Regions from separate parts of the Yimella sp. NH-Cas1 genome, predicted to be linked through region 2. Evidence: riboswitches for the same ligand, from Rfam matches in the RefSeq annotation. Region 2 holds a riboswitch; the other holds the start of a gene.
The links. Region 2 has a riboswitch for glycine ahead of gcvP (aminomethyl-transferring glycine dehydrogenase). Riboswitches for the same ligand answer to the same signal wherever they lie in the genome.

Region 1 (7,264 bases), on a different contig from region 2:
CTCGCTCGTGTAACCGCTTGCCCGTGCCACCAGTTCCTCGTACACCCTTCGCACATTGGCGGCATTGGCCACAACCATGAACTTCTCTTGAGTGAGTCGGTACACGATGAGGTCGTCGAGGATGCCGCCGTTGGCGGAAACCAGCATGGAGTAGCGGGCCTGACCAACCTGCATCCGTGACGGCATACTGACCAAGGCGTAGTCGAGGGCGGCTCCGGCCTCGGGGCCACTCAACTCGAGTTCACCCATGTGGGACAGATCGAACATCCCCGCCGCGCGTCTGACCGCGTGGTGTTCTGCGACTTCAGACGTGTACTTCAGCGGCATAGACCAGCCGGCGAAGTCTGTAAGCGTCGCGCCGAGTTGCCGATGAATGTCATGCAGCGGTGTGGTCCTTGCCGCTAGAGGCGACGTCATGCCGAAGCTCCCTGTGGTCCCACAGCGGCAAACGCTTCAGGGGGCGGGCAAGAGCAGACGAGGTTCCTGTCACCATGCGCGTTCTCGATGCGCCCCACGGGAGGCCAGTACTTGTCGGGATCCACACCGGCCGGGAACGCGCCGACTGTTCTCGGGTACGAGCGCCCCCATTGACCCACGAGATCCGCCAAGGTGTGGGGCGCGTGGCGCAGCGGACTCTCCTCCACCGACCAAGTGCCCGCGGCTACCTGCTTTATCTCGGCTGCAATTGCGATCATCGCATCACAGAACCGGTCGATCTCCGCGAGGCTCTCAGACTCGGTCGGCTCGATCATCAGCGTGCCCGCGACCGGGAAAGACATCGTGGGGGCGTGGAAGCCGTAGTCGATCAGCCGTTTGGCGACATCCTCGACGGTGACCCCGGTCTTCGCAGTGGCTGGTCGGATGTCGACGATGCACTCGTGTGCGACCAACCCATCTTCGCCGGTGAACAGAATTGGGAAGTGTGACGCCAGTCGATGGGCGACATAGTTCGCGTTCAGCACGGCAACGTGACTGCACTCGGTTAAGCCGGAGCCACCCATCATCCGGATGTACGCCCACGGGATGGGAAGGATCCCGGCTGACCCGTAGGGAGCAGCGCTGATGCTTCCGTGGTTCCCGCGACGATCGGCGTCTGGATGTAAGGGGTGGGTCGGCATATACGGAACTAGGTGTTCCGCTACCGCGACCGGCCCGACCCCGGGTCCACCTCCACCATGGGGGATGCAAAAAGTCTTATGCAGGTTCAGGTGGGAGACGTCGCCTCCGAACTCGCCGGGCTTGGCGATACCAAGTAGGGCGTTGAGATTTGCCCCATCCACGTACACCTGTCCCCCATGCGCGTGCACGACGTCGCAGAGCTGGGTGATGCTGTCCTCGTAGACACCATGCGTCGACGGGTAGGTCACCATGATGGCGGCCAGGTTGTCAGTGTGCTCAATACACTTTTTTTCCAGCTCCCCCAAGTCGATCGTGCCATCGTCGTGAGAACCCACAACAACGACTCGCATCCCCGCCAAGACCGCGGACGCAGCATTCGTCCCGTGCGCGCTAGAAGGGATCAAGCAGACATCTCGCTGCTCGTCTCCGCGATCCCGGTGCCAACCCCTAATGGCCAAAAGTCCCGCTAACTCCCCCTGCGAGCCGGCGTTGGGCTGAATTGACACCGCGGCATAACCGGTAATTTCGGCCAACCACCCCTCCAATTGGCGCACAAGCTCGGTGTATCCGGAGGCGTCCTCGGCGGGGGCGAACGGATGCAAGTTCGCGAAGCCGGGCAAGCTTATCGGCTCCATCTCGGTCGTCGCATTCAGTTTCATAGTGCATGAACCCAGCGGAATCATGCCTCGGTCCAGCGCAAAGTCGCGAGCCGAAAGGCGACGTAGGTACCGCAGCATCTCGGTCTCTGAACGATAGCTGTGGAAAACCTGATGCGTGAGGAACGGACTCTCGCGCCGCAGCGTCGAGGGCATGGCATCGGGTTTCCGCTGATCCATCACGTCGACCTGCTCAAGGGTGCTGAACGCCTCAAGTACCAGGTCCACGTGTGAGCTGGTGGTGATCTCGGAGCAACTGACTCCGACGTGGTCGGAATCCACCCCCCGCAGCCGCAGGCCCTTAGCGGCCGCGGCCGCGAGCACCTCGTCGGCATGGCCCGGGACGCGCACCAGCAAGGTATCGAAGTAAGCGCCATGTACGACCGGTATACCAACTTCTCGGAGCCCGCTTTCGATGGCGTTGGCATGGGCGTGGACCCGTTCCGCGATTCGTCTCAGCCCGACAGGGCCGTGGTAGACCGCGTACATGGAAGCTACGACGGCCAGCAGCACTTGGGCGGTGCAGATGTTGGAGGTCGCCTTGTCGCGACGGATGTGCTGCTCTCGCGTTTGCAGCGACAGGCGGTACGCGGGCTTCCCGTCGCTGTCCCGAGAGACACCTACCAATCGTCCGGGAAGGTGACGTTGCAGCCCGTCACGCACCGCGATGTAACCGGCGTGAGGGCCACCGTAGAACAACGGCACCCCGAAGCGCTGGGTTGATCCGACCGCAATATCGGCGCCGCACTCTCCCGGCGAGAGAAACATGGTCAGGGCCAGAAGGTCGGCGGCGATGGTGACTAGGGCGCCGCGGTCCTGCGCGCTGCGCACGAGGTGCCGGTGGTCACGGACCGCTCCGGAGGCGCCGGGGTAGGAGACAACTAGGCCGAAGAAGTCATCCTTCGGCAGCGGCTGGGTAACGTCGACTTCGACGACCTCCACTCCAACTGCCGTGGCGCGTGTCCGAAGAATGTCGAGGGTTTGCGGCAACGTGTCCGTGTCGACCAGCACCTTGCTGGACTTTGACGTCGATCCGCGGCGCATGACCATAACGGCCTCCGCCACTGCAGTGGACTCGTCCAAAAGGGAGGCATTGGACATGGGCAGACCCGTCAGATCGCCGACCATCGTCTGGAAGTTCAGCAGCGCCTCAAGTCGGCCTTGGCTGACTTCGGGTTGGTAAGGGGTGTAGGCCGTGTACCAGGCCGGATCCTCAAGCACGTTGCGCCGGATCACCGCTGGGGTAAGCGATGGGTAATAGCCGAGACCGATCATTGGCACCGAAACGACATTGCTTCCCGCAAGGGTCGCCAGTTCTCCGGCCGCTTCGGCCTCCGTGGCCGGTTCCGGCAGACGAAGACCGCTGGTGGTGCGGATCTTCCCAGGGACAGCCGTGTCGATCAAGCTGTCCAGATCCGGAAAACCGATCTCGGCGAGCATTTTGGCGCGACTTTCGGCGTCAATACCGATGTGACGACCAACAAAACCGCGGTCGTAGTCGTCTGCACTCAACGATGTCATAGCAGAGGCTCCTGGTCCTAGGGCCGCGAATGCGACACCTGGTGGGTGGCCTCCCCGCTCTGTCATCGGAAAACCTGAGAGCTTCGCTGCCGAGTGGGCAACTTGCACCGTGGGTGCAGGACACTAGTCCTGACTTTCCAGAGTTCGCCTCACGACAGCGGTAACGGGGCCTGAGAGATTCTCGGGGAGAGTTGCTCCTTCGGCGCCCCCCTCGAGTAGAGGAAGGACTCTCCCGCTGTGGTTCAAGCGGCGAATAGTCTTCAGTTATCTAAGTCTAGAACGTAGTCGTGGCACCGAGTGATGTCAACGGACCACGGGATGGAGCTCAGCGAAAGTATCGCGACCCTGGTGGGTCAAGCTGTAAGGACACGTCGACAGGGTGCGTTAGGAGGGGAGCCCGGGCGGCCCATGGGGACCGGTCTCAACAAGATCGGTCGCGTCGCGATCCTCGTTGCCCTGGCGCGTCGGCGCCCCGTCCAGGAACCCATGGAGAAGGGCCGCCGTCCCCGACAGGTGTTCTTGCATTGCTCCGGCTGCGCCTGACTCGTCGCCTGTCAGCACGGCCATCGCGGCGGCACGGTGCTGGTGGTTGGAGTGCGCAATGTTGGGGCCGAGCAGCGGTATCTGATCGAGCAGTTCGTTGAGCGCCATACGGTTGTCGGCTAACAGTGGGGTCAACGTTCGTACCCCTGCCAGTTCTGCAAAAGTCAGGTGCAGGCGAGAGTCCAGCCTTCGATAATCGTCCGGTCCGGCCTGCTCAACCTCACTGAGACGCATCCACAGCACGTCGCGCTCCACAGCCGTCAGGGTTCGCCTCGAAGCCAACCGGATGGCCCCAACCTCGAGGACTTCACGCATGCCGAGCAGGTCAGCAATGTCCGCTGGCGTCCACACACGTCTCGACACCGTCGAGTGGCGCCTCGGCACCGTGTCTGCGAAAAACGTCCCTCCGTACCGTCCGCGCTTGGTGGTGAAGTATTCCGCGTCCGATAGTGACTTGATCGCCTGCCGGACGGTGTCCCTGCCCACTCCCAGTTTACTTGCGAGTTCCCGCTCGGGCGGCAGGGCGTCACCGGGCTCGTACACGCCAAGCCACACCAGCTGCAATAGCCGGTTGACGGTCTCTTCAAAGACATTGCCCGACCGCACCGGTCGGAGCAGGGCCTCGTTGGCGGACTCGTCATTCATTTCGGTCACCATAGTCGCGACCTTGGTGCCATCGCTCGCTAATGCTCCCGGAAATACTTAACGCAGGTCTCACGTGGCAGGGCGGCGCTCCCGCAGCATCGTCCATCGTCTGAGCCGCACACCGAACGTCTACCAGCCGAGCCGTGGAGCGAGGAGGGCGCGTGGGGCCCGTCAAGCTGGTTCGCTGGACGAGTGAACGCACCGCGACCAGGACGCCGATCAAGGAGCCGCCGCCGCGGCTGCGACCAATGCCCTGAACAAGCCCGCGTCCTCCTGGGTCTCCGGGTGCCATTGCACTGCAAGCCGGAACGGGTGTTGCGGGTCCTCCATCGCCTCCAGGGTTCCGTCGGCGGCCCAGGCGACTGGTTCGAAGCCCGGATGGGCGCTGACCGCTTGATGGTGGTGACACCTCACGGCGCCCCGCGCCCCTATAGCTCGAGCCAGTCGGCTGGCGACAACGATGTCAACCGCGATGTCGCCGTACGAGTTCCCACCCGGCGAGTGCTGCTGTGAGCCGACGCGGTCAGGCACATGCTGTTCAAGCACTCCCCCAGCGTGCACCGCCATGAGTTGCATGCCTCGGCAGATGCCTAGCACGGGCAGGTTGATCCTGGCGGCTTCGTCGAGGAGGGCGAGCTCCCACGCGTCACGGTCCTCGCGCCAGCCCATAGTCCGCTCGTGCGGCCGTTCCCCGTACCTCATCGGCTGCACGTCGGGGCCCCCGGCGATCACGAGCCCGTCCAGCCGACGTACCACCGATGCGGCTACCCGCGGGACGCTCGGCGGGAGCAGCACTGGCGCCCCGCCAGCCCGTTCCACAGACTGCGAATAGCTTGCGGGCAGAACGTCCGCTACTTCGTCCCACACCCCCCATTGCGAGGTTTCACGAGCGGCAGATATGCCGATGACCGGGTGCATCACACAGGGGTAACGTAGGCGCCTGAAATGCCGCCGTCCACCAAGAAGGTAGAGGCGGTGATAAAGCTTGACTCGTCGGAGGCCAAGAACAAAACAGCATTGGCCATCTCCGCGGGCTCAGCAAACCGGCCGAGCGGAACGTGTACCAGTCGGCGCTGGGCACGCTCCGGGTCCGTTGCGAACAGTTCCTGCAGCAAGGGCGTGTTGACCGGTCCTGGACACAGCGCGTTAACTCTCACGCCCTCGCGAGCGAATTGCACACCCAATTCGCGCGACATCGACAGCACACCGCCCTTCGACGCCGAGTACGAGATCTGCGACGTAGCCGCACCCATCACGGCGACGAACGAGGCGGTGTTGATGATGGAGCCGCTTTTCTGCTCGAGCATGTAGGGCAGCGCGGCCTTGCAGCACAGGTAAACGCTGGTCAGATTGACCTCCTGGACCCGCTTCCACGCCTCCAGTTCGGTGTCGAGGATCGAGGCGTCCTCCGGCGGCGAGATCCCGGCGTTGTTAAACGCGATGTCCACCGATCCGTAGGTGGTGAACGCCGTCTTGAACAGTGCGTCGACTTGCCGCTTGTCTGTAACGTCCACGTGCACGTAGGTGCCGCCGACCTGCTCAGCGATCGTGGGCCCCTTTACGTCGTCGACGTCGCCGATGACCACCTTCGCGCCCTCTGCAGCGAACCTCTGCACGACCGCAAGGCCGATGCCGGAGCAACCCCCGGTAACGACGGCGACCTTGCCTTCGATGCGTCCTGCCATGACTTCCACTTCCTTTTCGATGATCATCCAATAATGGGGAGACGGTTGCGTGAGGGGCGAACGCCAACTTCCGCTCGCCGGTGGGGTCCAACTACTCGTTACTGATGAAGACGTTCTTGACCTCAGTGAACGAGTGGGGCGCGTCGGGACCGAGCTCGCGGCCCAGACCGGATTGCTTGAACCCGCCGAACGGTGTCCAGTAGCGCACGGCCGAATGAGAGTTGATGCTCAGGTTTCCGGCCTCGACGGCGCGCGATACTCGCAGCGCCCGACCGACGTCCCGCGTGAAAATCGACCCGGACAAACCAAACTCGGTGTCGTTGGCGAGTTGAACTGCCTGCGCCTCGTCGTCAAAGGGCATCACCGCCACGACCGGACCGAACACCTCATCGCGCCAGATGCGCTCGCTTGGATCGTCCGTCAAGACGACCGTCGGTGCGAACCAAAACCCGGGGCCGTCGGGGCGCGAGCCGGAAAAAGCTACCTCAACGTCGTCGACGTAGCCCTGCACGGTGGCCTTCTGTGCCGCCGAAATGAGGGGGCCCATTTCGCTGGAGCGATCAGAGGGGTCGAGTACCTTGACGCCCTGCACGGCCGGTTCGAGCAGCGATACGAACTCGTCGTAGGCGGAGCGCTCCACAAGGATGCGAGAGCGGGCGCAGCAATCCTGCCCAGCATTGTCGAACACTGCGGACGGCGCAGCTGCCGCGGCCTTAGCTAGGTCGGCGTCCGCAAACACGATGTTGGCGCTCTTACCGCCAAGCTCGAGCGTCACGCGCTTCACTTGGTCGGCGCAGCCAGCCATGATGCGTTTACCGACCCCCGTCGAGCCGGTGAAGCATACCTTCCGAACGGTCGGGTGGGTCACGAACCGCTCACCCACAATCGATCCTCGTCCGGGCACGATCGTAAGAACGCCCTCAGGCAGGCCGGCCATCAGCGCCAACTCACCCAGACGGATGGCGGTCAGCGGAGTCAGCTCGGCCGGTTTAAGGACGACGGTGTTGCCGGCCGCCAGCGCAGGACCGAAACCCCAGGCCGCGATAGGCATCGGGAAATTCCACGGCACGATGATGCCGACGACACCAAGCGGCT
Region 2 (7,264 bases):
GTGATCGGCCCTGGCAGCATCAAGGCCGATTTCGAGAAGAACGCCGGCGGCACCTACCTGTCCACCCTGAGCAAGGGGGTCGGCATCACCTCGAAGTTCGAGACCGACAAGAGCATCACGATTCCGGCGGCACCGTCGGTCTCGTTGAACCACGCACGTGCATTGAAGGAGAACCAGTGATTCCCGCACTCGGCCTCGTCGCCGGTCTCGTCATCGGCATCGTGCTGTCTCCGGACGTCCCGCTCTGGCTCCAGCCGTACCTGCCGATCGCGGTCATCGCAGCGCTGGACGCGGTTTTCGGGGCAGTCCGTGCGGTGCTCGACGGCATCTTCGACGACAAGGTGTTCGTCGTGTCGTTCTTGTCGAACGTGCTGGTCGCGTCGTTCATCGTCTTCCTCGGTGACCAGCTCGGGGTCGGCTCGCAACTGTCCACGGGCGTCGTGGTCGTCCTCGGACTGCGTATCTTCAGCAACGTCGCCTCCATCCGCCGACACCTCTTCCACGCATGAGCGATCCCGCCGACAAGACACCTGAACCCACCGCACCAGGTCCGGTCACCAAGCCCTCGCAGGGGTGGGGCCGGCTGGTGCGGATGGGACGTCCCCGCCTGACGAAGGCGAACCTGCTGGCCACTCTGCTCGCGATCCTGCTCGGTTTCGGCATGGTGACGCAGGTGCAGCAGTACCGGGCGTCCGGACTGGAGAACCTGCGCCAGGAGGACCTCGTCACCCTCCTGGACGGGGTCAACCAGCAGAGCGGCAAGCTCGGCACGGAGATCAACCGGTTGACCCGCACTCGCGACTCGCTGCGGGCCGGTGGCGGCGACGCGGCCGCGATCAAGGCCGCCGAGGACCGCCTCGCGGCTCTGGGCATCCTGGCCGGCACGGTTCCCGCCACCGGGCCGGGCATCGAGATGAGGATCCCCGACTCCGAACGCCGGATCCAGCCCAACAACATCCTCGACACCGTCCAGGAGCTGCGCGACGCCGGCGCGGAGGCGATCCAGATCAACGACGTCCGCGTGGTCGCGAGCACCTGGTTCGGGCTGTCGATGGAGGGTCAGCTGATCGTCGACGGCAAGACGATCGCGGCCCCGTACATCGTGCGCGCCATCGGCGATCCGCACACCGTGTCCACCGCGTTGGCGATCCCCGGAGGTGTCCTGGAGACGTTGCGGCAGTTGGGAATTCCCGCCACAGTGCAGAGGAAGACGTCAATTGCGGTGACCGCATTGCGGCCCGCGAGCGAGCCTGGATACGCTCAGCCGGAAACATCCGAGTAAACCCAGTGCGCTGTCCACAAGGAGCATGATGAGCGACCTCGAGTACCCCGCCGACCTGCGTTACACCAGCGACCACGAGTGGGTGAAGGACCAGGGCAACGGCGTCGTGCGCATCGGCATCACCGCTTTCGCACAGGACGCACTGGGCGACGTCGTCTACGTGAGCCTGCCGGGTGTCGGCGACACCGTCACCGCAGGTGACTCGTGCGGCGAGGTCGAGTCGACGAAGTCGGTGAGCGATCTGTACGCCCCGGTCGAGGGTGAGGTCACGGCGGTCAACGAGCAGTTGGACGCCACGCCGGAGCTGGTCAACTCCGACCCGTACGGTGAGGGCTGGATGTACGAGCTGAGGCTCGCCGACGCTTCGTCCGTGAACGACCTGCAGGACGTCGAGGCGTACAAATCGTCGCTCAACTGAGCACATTCCTTCGATCGATTAGGCTTCGAGGATGAACGATCAGCAGTACCCAGGCAACGGCCAGCCGGCCGGTGACGCCACCGCGCGCTTCACCGTCGGCGGCGACGCTGTCGTGCCGGCTGAGTTCGTCGGCGAGTTGCGTCTTTCGCAGTCCGACCAGGCGATGGTCGATGCGCTGCGCCCGGGCACCGCTTTGCTGATCGCGATGCGTGGCCCCAACGCCGGCGCGCGTTTCCTGCTCGACGACGAAGAGGTCGGCAGCGGACGCCACACCGACAGCGACATCTTTCTCGACGACGTCACCGTGTCTCGCCGCCACGCGGTGTTCCGTCGCGGTGAGCACGGCTACAGCGTGGTCGACGTGGGGTCGCTCAACGGCACCTACGTCAACGGCGACATCACCGACGCAGCCGAGCTGCGCAGTGGCGACGAGGTGCAGATCGGCAAGTTCCGGTTCGTCTACTTCGGCGCGCCCACCGGCGCGTGAACGGGTCGTGACCGACCCCGCCCAGCAGCCGGCACTGTCGATCGGTGCGGTCCTGAAGCAGTTGCAGGACGAGTTCCCCGATCTGTCCCTGTCGAAAGTGCGCTTTCTGGACGCACAGGGCGTAGTCAGCCCGCAGCGTGCGGGCAGCGGGTACCGGCGCTACACCCAGCGAGACGTCGAGCGACTGCGCTTCGTGCTGCGGTGTCAGCGCGACCGTTTCTGGCCGTTGAAGGTCATCAGGGAAGCCCTGGATGCCTTCGACCGCGGACTGGAGCCCGCGCCGGTCGAAGGTCGCCCGTCGGTTCCGGCTGTCCAGGATGACTCCTCTGTGCCGAGCGTCGCCGACCTGGTCGGGGGACAGGCGCACGACCTACGCCTCTCCGCGGACGAGGTGTGCTCTGCCACCGCACTCGACCACAAGGCGCTGAACGGGCTGGCCGACTTCGGCCTCCTGAAGCCCGACGCAGACGGCTACTACGACGCGAACGGTCTGCAGATCGCGCGTGCCGCGTCCGCCCTGCTGGCGCACGGCATCGATGCACGTCACCTGCGTCCCTTCCGGTTGGCGGCCGACCGCGAACTCTCTCTCGTGCAGCAATTGACCTTCGGCCCGGGCGACACTCAGCCCGCCGAGGTCGTGCGCGAATGTCTCGCGTTGCACCTTGCTCTCGTCCGAGCAGGCTTGCAGGGGTAGCGTTGACCTCGTGAAACAGGTCGAGGTCATGGGCGTACGGGTCGAGATGCCGACGAACAAGCCGATCGTGATCCTGCGCGAGGCCGACGGCAACCGGTGCGTTCCGATCTGGATCGGTGCGCCCGAAGCTGCGGCGATCGCTCATGTCATGGAGGGTGTGGAACCGCCGCGCCCGCTCACGCATGACCTGCTGCTCAGTGTGATGGAGACGTTGGGCGCCCGCCTGGGGCACGTCGACATCACCTCGATGGACGAAGGCGTCTTCTACGCCGAACTCGTCCTGGCCGACGGCCGCCGCATCGACGCCCGTAGCTCGGACGCCATCGCGCTCGCACTGCGAGCCGAAGCCCCCGTCTACGTCGACGACTCCATCCTCGAGGAGATCGGCGTCGCAATGGAATTCGAGGAAGAGGACGAGGTCGAGAAGTTCCGCGAGTTCCTCGACAACGTCTCGGCCGAGGACTTCGAGGACGACGGCGAGGAATCCGGCGGGCCCGAGGGCGGCAAGGATTAACTATGAACTACATGTTGAAGGTTTCGACCGACCTGAAGTTCACCCGCGACACGCCGAGCGACTTCGTTGACGCTCGTGGGGGTCGGTCGTACCTTCAATCCCAGGCACGCGCAGGCGTGCAGTTGACATTCACGAGGAAGAGGTAGCCATGGCACGCGCAGATGTGCAGCCCGAAGGCTCCCGGGCTCCGGCTCCGCTGGAAGCTCCCGTCGTCGACGGCATCGACCTGCCGGACGACGAGCAGCTGGGCTACCGCGGTCCCGCAGCCTGCCGCGCGGCCGGCGTCACCTACCGCCAACTCGACTACTGGGCCCGCACCGGCTTGGTCGAGCCGTCGGTGCGCAACCCGTCCGGATCGGGCAACCACCGGCTCTACAGCTTTCGCGACATCCTGGTGCTCAAGGTCGTCAAGCGGTTGCTCGACACCGGTGTGTCCCTGCAGCAGATCCGTATTGCCGTCGCCGCACTGCGCGACCACGGTGTCGACGACCTGGCCACTATCACCTTGATGTCCGATGGTGCGAGCGTCTACGAGTGCACCTCCGACGACCAGGTCATCGACCTGATGCGCGGCGGCCAGGGCGTCTTCGGTATCGCGCTGGGCTCGGTCTGGCGCGAGGTCGAAGGCTCGCTGTCCGAGTTGCCGTCCGAGCGTCCCGACGCCGAGACGATCGCCGACCATCCCGGTGACGAGCTGCGCGGACGTCGCGAACGCCGCGCGGCGGTCTGAGGACCCCCTCGCCGGACACGTCGAACAACAGCAACCAGCACCGGGCGCCTCGAGCGCCCGGTGCTATTTTGTTGCCCAGCTCACGACACCGGGCGGGAGAGTCCCCCGCCGCAGTGGTGGTGGCGCCGAAGGTGCAATTCTCCCCAGAACCTCTCAGGCCACCGGACCGCCCGGACGAGGCGAATCTGAAGGCAAGCGCCGACAGATGGGGAGGCGAACCCGTACCTCGCCCCGAAGGAAGAGCATGACGCACAGCATGTCGAGTTCGACGCCGGATTTCGTCGGTCGCCACATCGGTCCCTCGCAGGAGGAGCTGGAAGAGATGTTGCAGGCCATCGGGTACGCCGACGTGGAGGCTCTGGTCGACAAGGCGATCCCGCAGACGATCCGCACCTCGGACGCGCTGGCGGTCGAGGCCGCCACCAGCGAGGCGGCGGTCATCGCCGAACTCCGCGAGAAGGCGAGCCGCAACCGCGTGCTCACCTCGATGATCGGTCTGGGTTACTACGGCACGCACACGCCGGGCGTCATCCGCCGCAACATCCTGGAGAACCCGGCCTGGTACACCGCGTACACGCCCTACCAGCCCGAGATCTCCCAGGGACGGCTGGAGGCGCTGCTCAACTTCCAGACCGTCGTGGCCGACCTGACGGGCCTGACCACGTCGTCCGCCAGCCTGTTGGACGAGGGCACGGCCGTCGCCGAGGCGATGGCGCTGATGCACCGAGCCACCCGCGCCAAGGACGACTCCGTTCTGCTCATCGACGCACAGGTGCTGCCGCAGTCCATCGCGGTGACCGAGACCAGAGCCGACGCTGTCGGCATCGACGTCGTCATCGCCGACCTGCGCAAGGTCACGTCCGCGAAGGACCTCGAAGAGTTCGCCGGTGGCCGCAAGGTGTTCGGCGTCGTCGTCCAGTACCCGTCCGCGAACGGCGAGATCGTCGACTGGAGCAACGTGGCCTCCGCCGCGCACGACGCCGGTGCGCTCGTGACCGCTGCGGCCGACCTGCTCGCGCTCACCTTGCTGAAGTCGCCGGGGGGTGGGGCGCCGACATCGCTGTCGGCACGAGCCAGCGCTTCGGTGTGCCCATGGGGTTCGGTGGCCCGCACGCCGGTTACATGAGCGTGCGCGAAGGTCTCGAACGCAATCTGCCTGGACGCCTGGTCGGAGTCTCTGTCGACGCCGACGGCGCCCAGGCCTTCCGTCTTGCGCTGCAGACCCGCGAACAGCACATCCGCCGCGAGAAGGCGACCAGCAACATCTGCACCGCACAGGTACTGCTCGCCGTGATGGCGTCGATGTACGCCGTCTACCACGGCCCGGACGGGCTGCGCCGCATCGCGCGCTCCGTGCACGGCAAGGCCGTCGGTCTGGCCGCGGCGCTGCGTGCCGGGGGCGTGGAACTGGTCGCCGACAGCTTCTTCGACACCGTCACCGCGGTGGTGAACGGCAGCGCCGACGGTGTCGTCGAGGCAGCCCGTGAGCGCGGTATCAACGTGTGGCGGGTCGATGCCGACCACGTGAGCGTCAGCGTCGACGAGACCACCACCGAGCCCGAACTCGCTGCTGTCGCAGCAGCTTTCGGCGTGAATGCGCCAGTGCCCGCCGATGGTGAGCCGACATGGGCCAAGAGCCTGGTGCGCGAGTCGGAGTTCCTTGAGCACCCGGTGTTCAACACTCACCACAGCGAGACCGAGATGCTGCGCTACTTGCGTGGGCTCGCCGATCGCGACTACGCGCTCGACCGCGGGATGATCCCGCTCGGTTCGTGCACCATGAAGCTCAACGCCACCACCGAGATGGAGGCGGTCACCTGGCCGGAGTTCGCGAACCTGCACCCGTTCGCGCCGGCCGAGCAGACCGAGGGCATCCGTGAACTCATCGACGAGCTGGAGCAGTGGCTGTGTGCCATCACCGGGTACGACTCGGTGTCGCTGCAGCCGAACGCCGGATCGCAGGGTGAGTTCGCCGGTCTGCTGGCGATCCACGCCTATCACGAGGCCAACGGCAACGGGCATCGCAATGTCTGCCTGATCCCGGCGTCCGCGCACGGCACCAATGCCGCATCCGCCGCGATGGCCGGGCTGAAGGTCGTCGTCGTCAAGACCGCACCGACGGGTGAGGTCGACATGGACGATCTGAAGATGAAGCTCAAGCAGCACGGCGAGAACCTCGCCGCGATCATGGTGACCTACCCCTCGACACACGGCGTGTACGAGGACACCATCACCGAACTGTGTGACCTTGTGCACGAGGCGGGTGGTCAGGTCTACGTGGACGGCGCCAACCTCAATGCGCTCGTCGGTCTCGCGCAACCGGGTGTGTTCGGCGGCGATGTCTCCCACCTGAACCTGCACAAGACCTTCTGCATCCCGCACGGTGGTGGCGGCCCGGGCGTCGGTCCGGTCGCGGTGCGCTCACACCTCGCGCCGTACCTGCCCAACCACCCACTGTCCTCGCACGCCGGACCCGACACCGGTGTGGGTCCGATCTCGGCTGCACCGTTCGGGTCGGCGTCCATCCTGCCGATCTCGTGGGCCTACGTCCGGTTGATGGGTGGGGCCGGTCTGACCGACGCCACCAACGCGGCGGTCGTCAACGCGAACTACGTCGCGAGCCGTCTGAACGAGCACTACCCGGTGCTCTACACCGGCGAGGGCGACCTCGTCGCGCACGAGTGCATCCTGGATCTGCGTGGCCTCACGAAGGACTCCGGCATCACCGTCGACGACGTCGCCAAGCGACTGATCGACCACGGCTTCCACGCGCCGACGATGTCGTTCCCGGTCGCGGGCACGCTGATGGTCGAACCGACCGAGTCCGAGAGCAAATTCGAACTCGACCGGTTCTGTGATGCGATGATCGCGATCCGACGCGAGATCCAGGACGTCATGGACGGCACGATCGCCGCCGAGGACAGTGTGCTGCGCAACGCGCCGCACACGGCCATCAGCCTCGCCGGCGATTGGGACTACAAGTACTCGCGCAAGGACGCCGCCTACCCCGAAGGTGTCGACCCGATGCGCAAGTACTGGGCTCCGGTCCGTCGTATCGACGGTGCCTACGGTGACCGCAACCTGATCTGTTCCTGCCCGGCGCCGGAGGCGCTACGAGGACTGATCAGCGCACAGCACA

Region 1: it holds a riboswitch for glycine, as region 2 does, so the genes downstream of both, gcvP (aminomethyl-transferring glycine dehydrogenase) here and gcvP (aminomethyl-transferring glycine dehydrogenase) in region 2, are expected to answer to the same signal.

Annotation. Positions count from the first base shown of each region.
Region 1 is NZ_JAKSGG010000001.1:43,176-50,439, reverse strand. Features, by position in the region: gene gcvT (glycine cleavage system aminomethyltransferase GcvT) at 1-417, opposite strand, end outside; gene gcvP (aminomethyl-transferring glycine dehydrogenase) at 414-3,296, opposite strand; glycine riboswitch at 3,445-3,541, opposite strand; gene MF407_RS00225 (GntR family transcriptional regulator) at 3,681-4,484, opposite strand; gene MF407_RS00220 (gamma-glutamyl-gamma-aminobutyrate hydrolase family protein) at 4,704-5,402, opposite strand; gene MF407_RS00215 (3-oxoacyl-ACP reductase) at 5,402-6,169, opposite strand; gene MF407_RS00210 (aldehyde dehydrogenase family protein) at 6,261-7,264, opposite strand, start outside.
Region 2 is NZ_JAKSGG010000003.1:1,494,236-1,501,499, reverse strand. Features, by position in the region: gene MF407_RS07545 (DUF881 domain-containing protein) at 1-180, shown strand, start outside; gene MF407_RS07540 (small basic family protein) at 177-509, shown strand; gene MF407_RS07535 (DUF881 domain-containing protein) at 506-1,282, shown strand; gene gcvH (glycine cleavage system protein GcvH) at 1,311-1,700, shown strand; gene MF407_RS07525 (FHA domain-containing protein) at 1,732-2,187, shown strand; gene MF407_RS07520 (MerR family transcriptional regulator) at 2,195-2,881, shown strand; gene MF407_RS07515 (bifunctional nuclease family protein) at 2,892-3,395, shown strand; gene MF407_RS07510 (MerR family transcriptional regulator) at 3,544-4,125, shown strand; glycine riboswitch at 4,209-4,304, shown strand; partial or broken gene gcvP (aminomethyl-transferring glycine dehydrogenase) at 4,382-7,236, shown strand.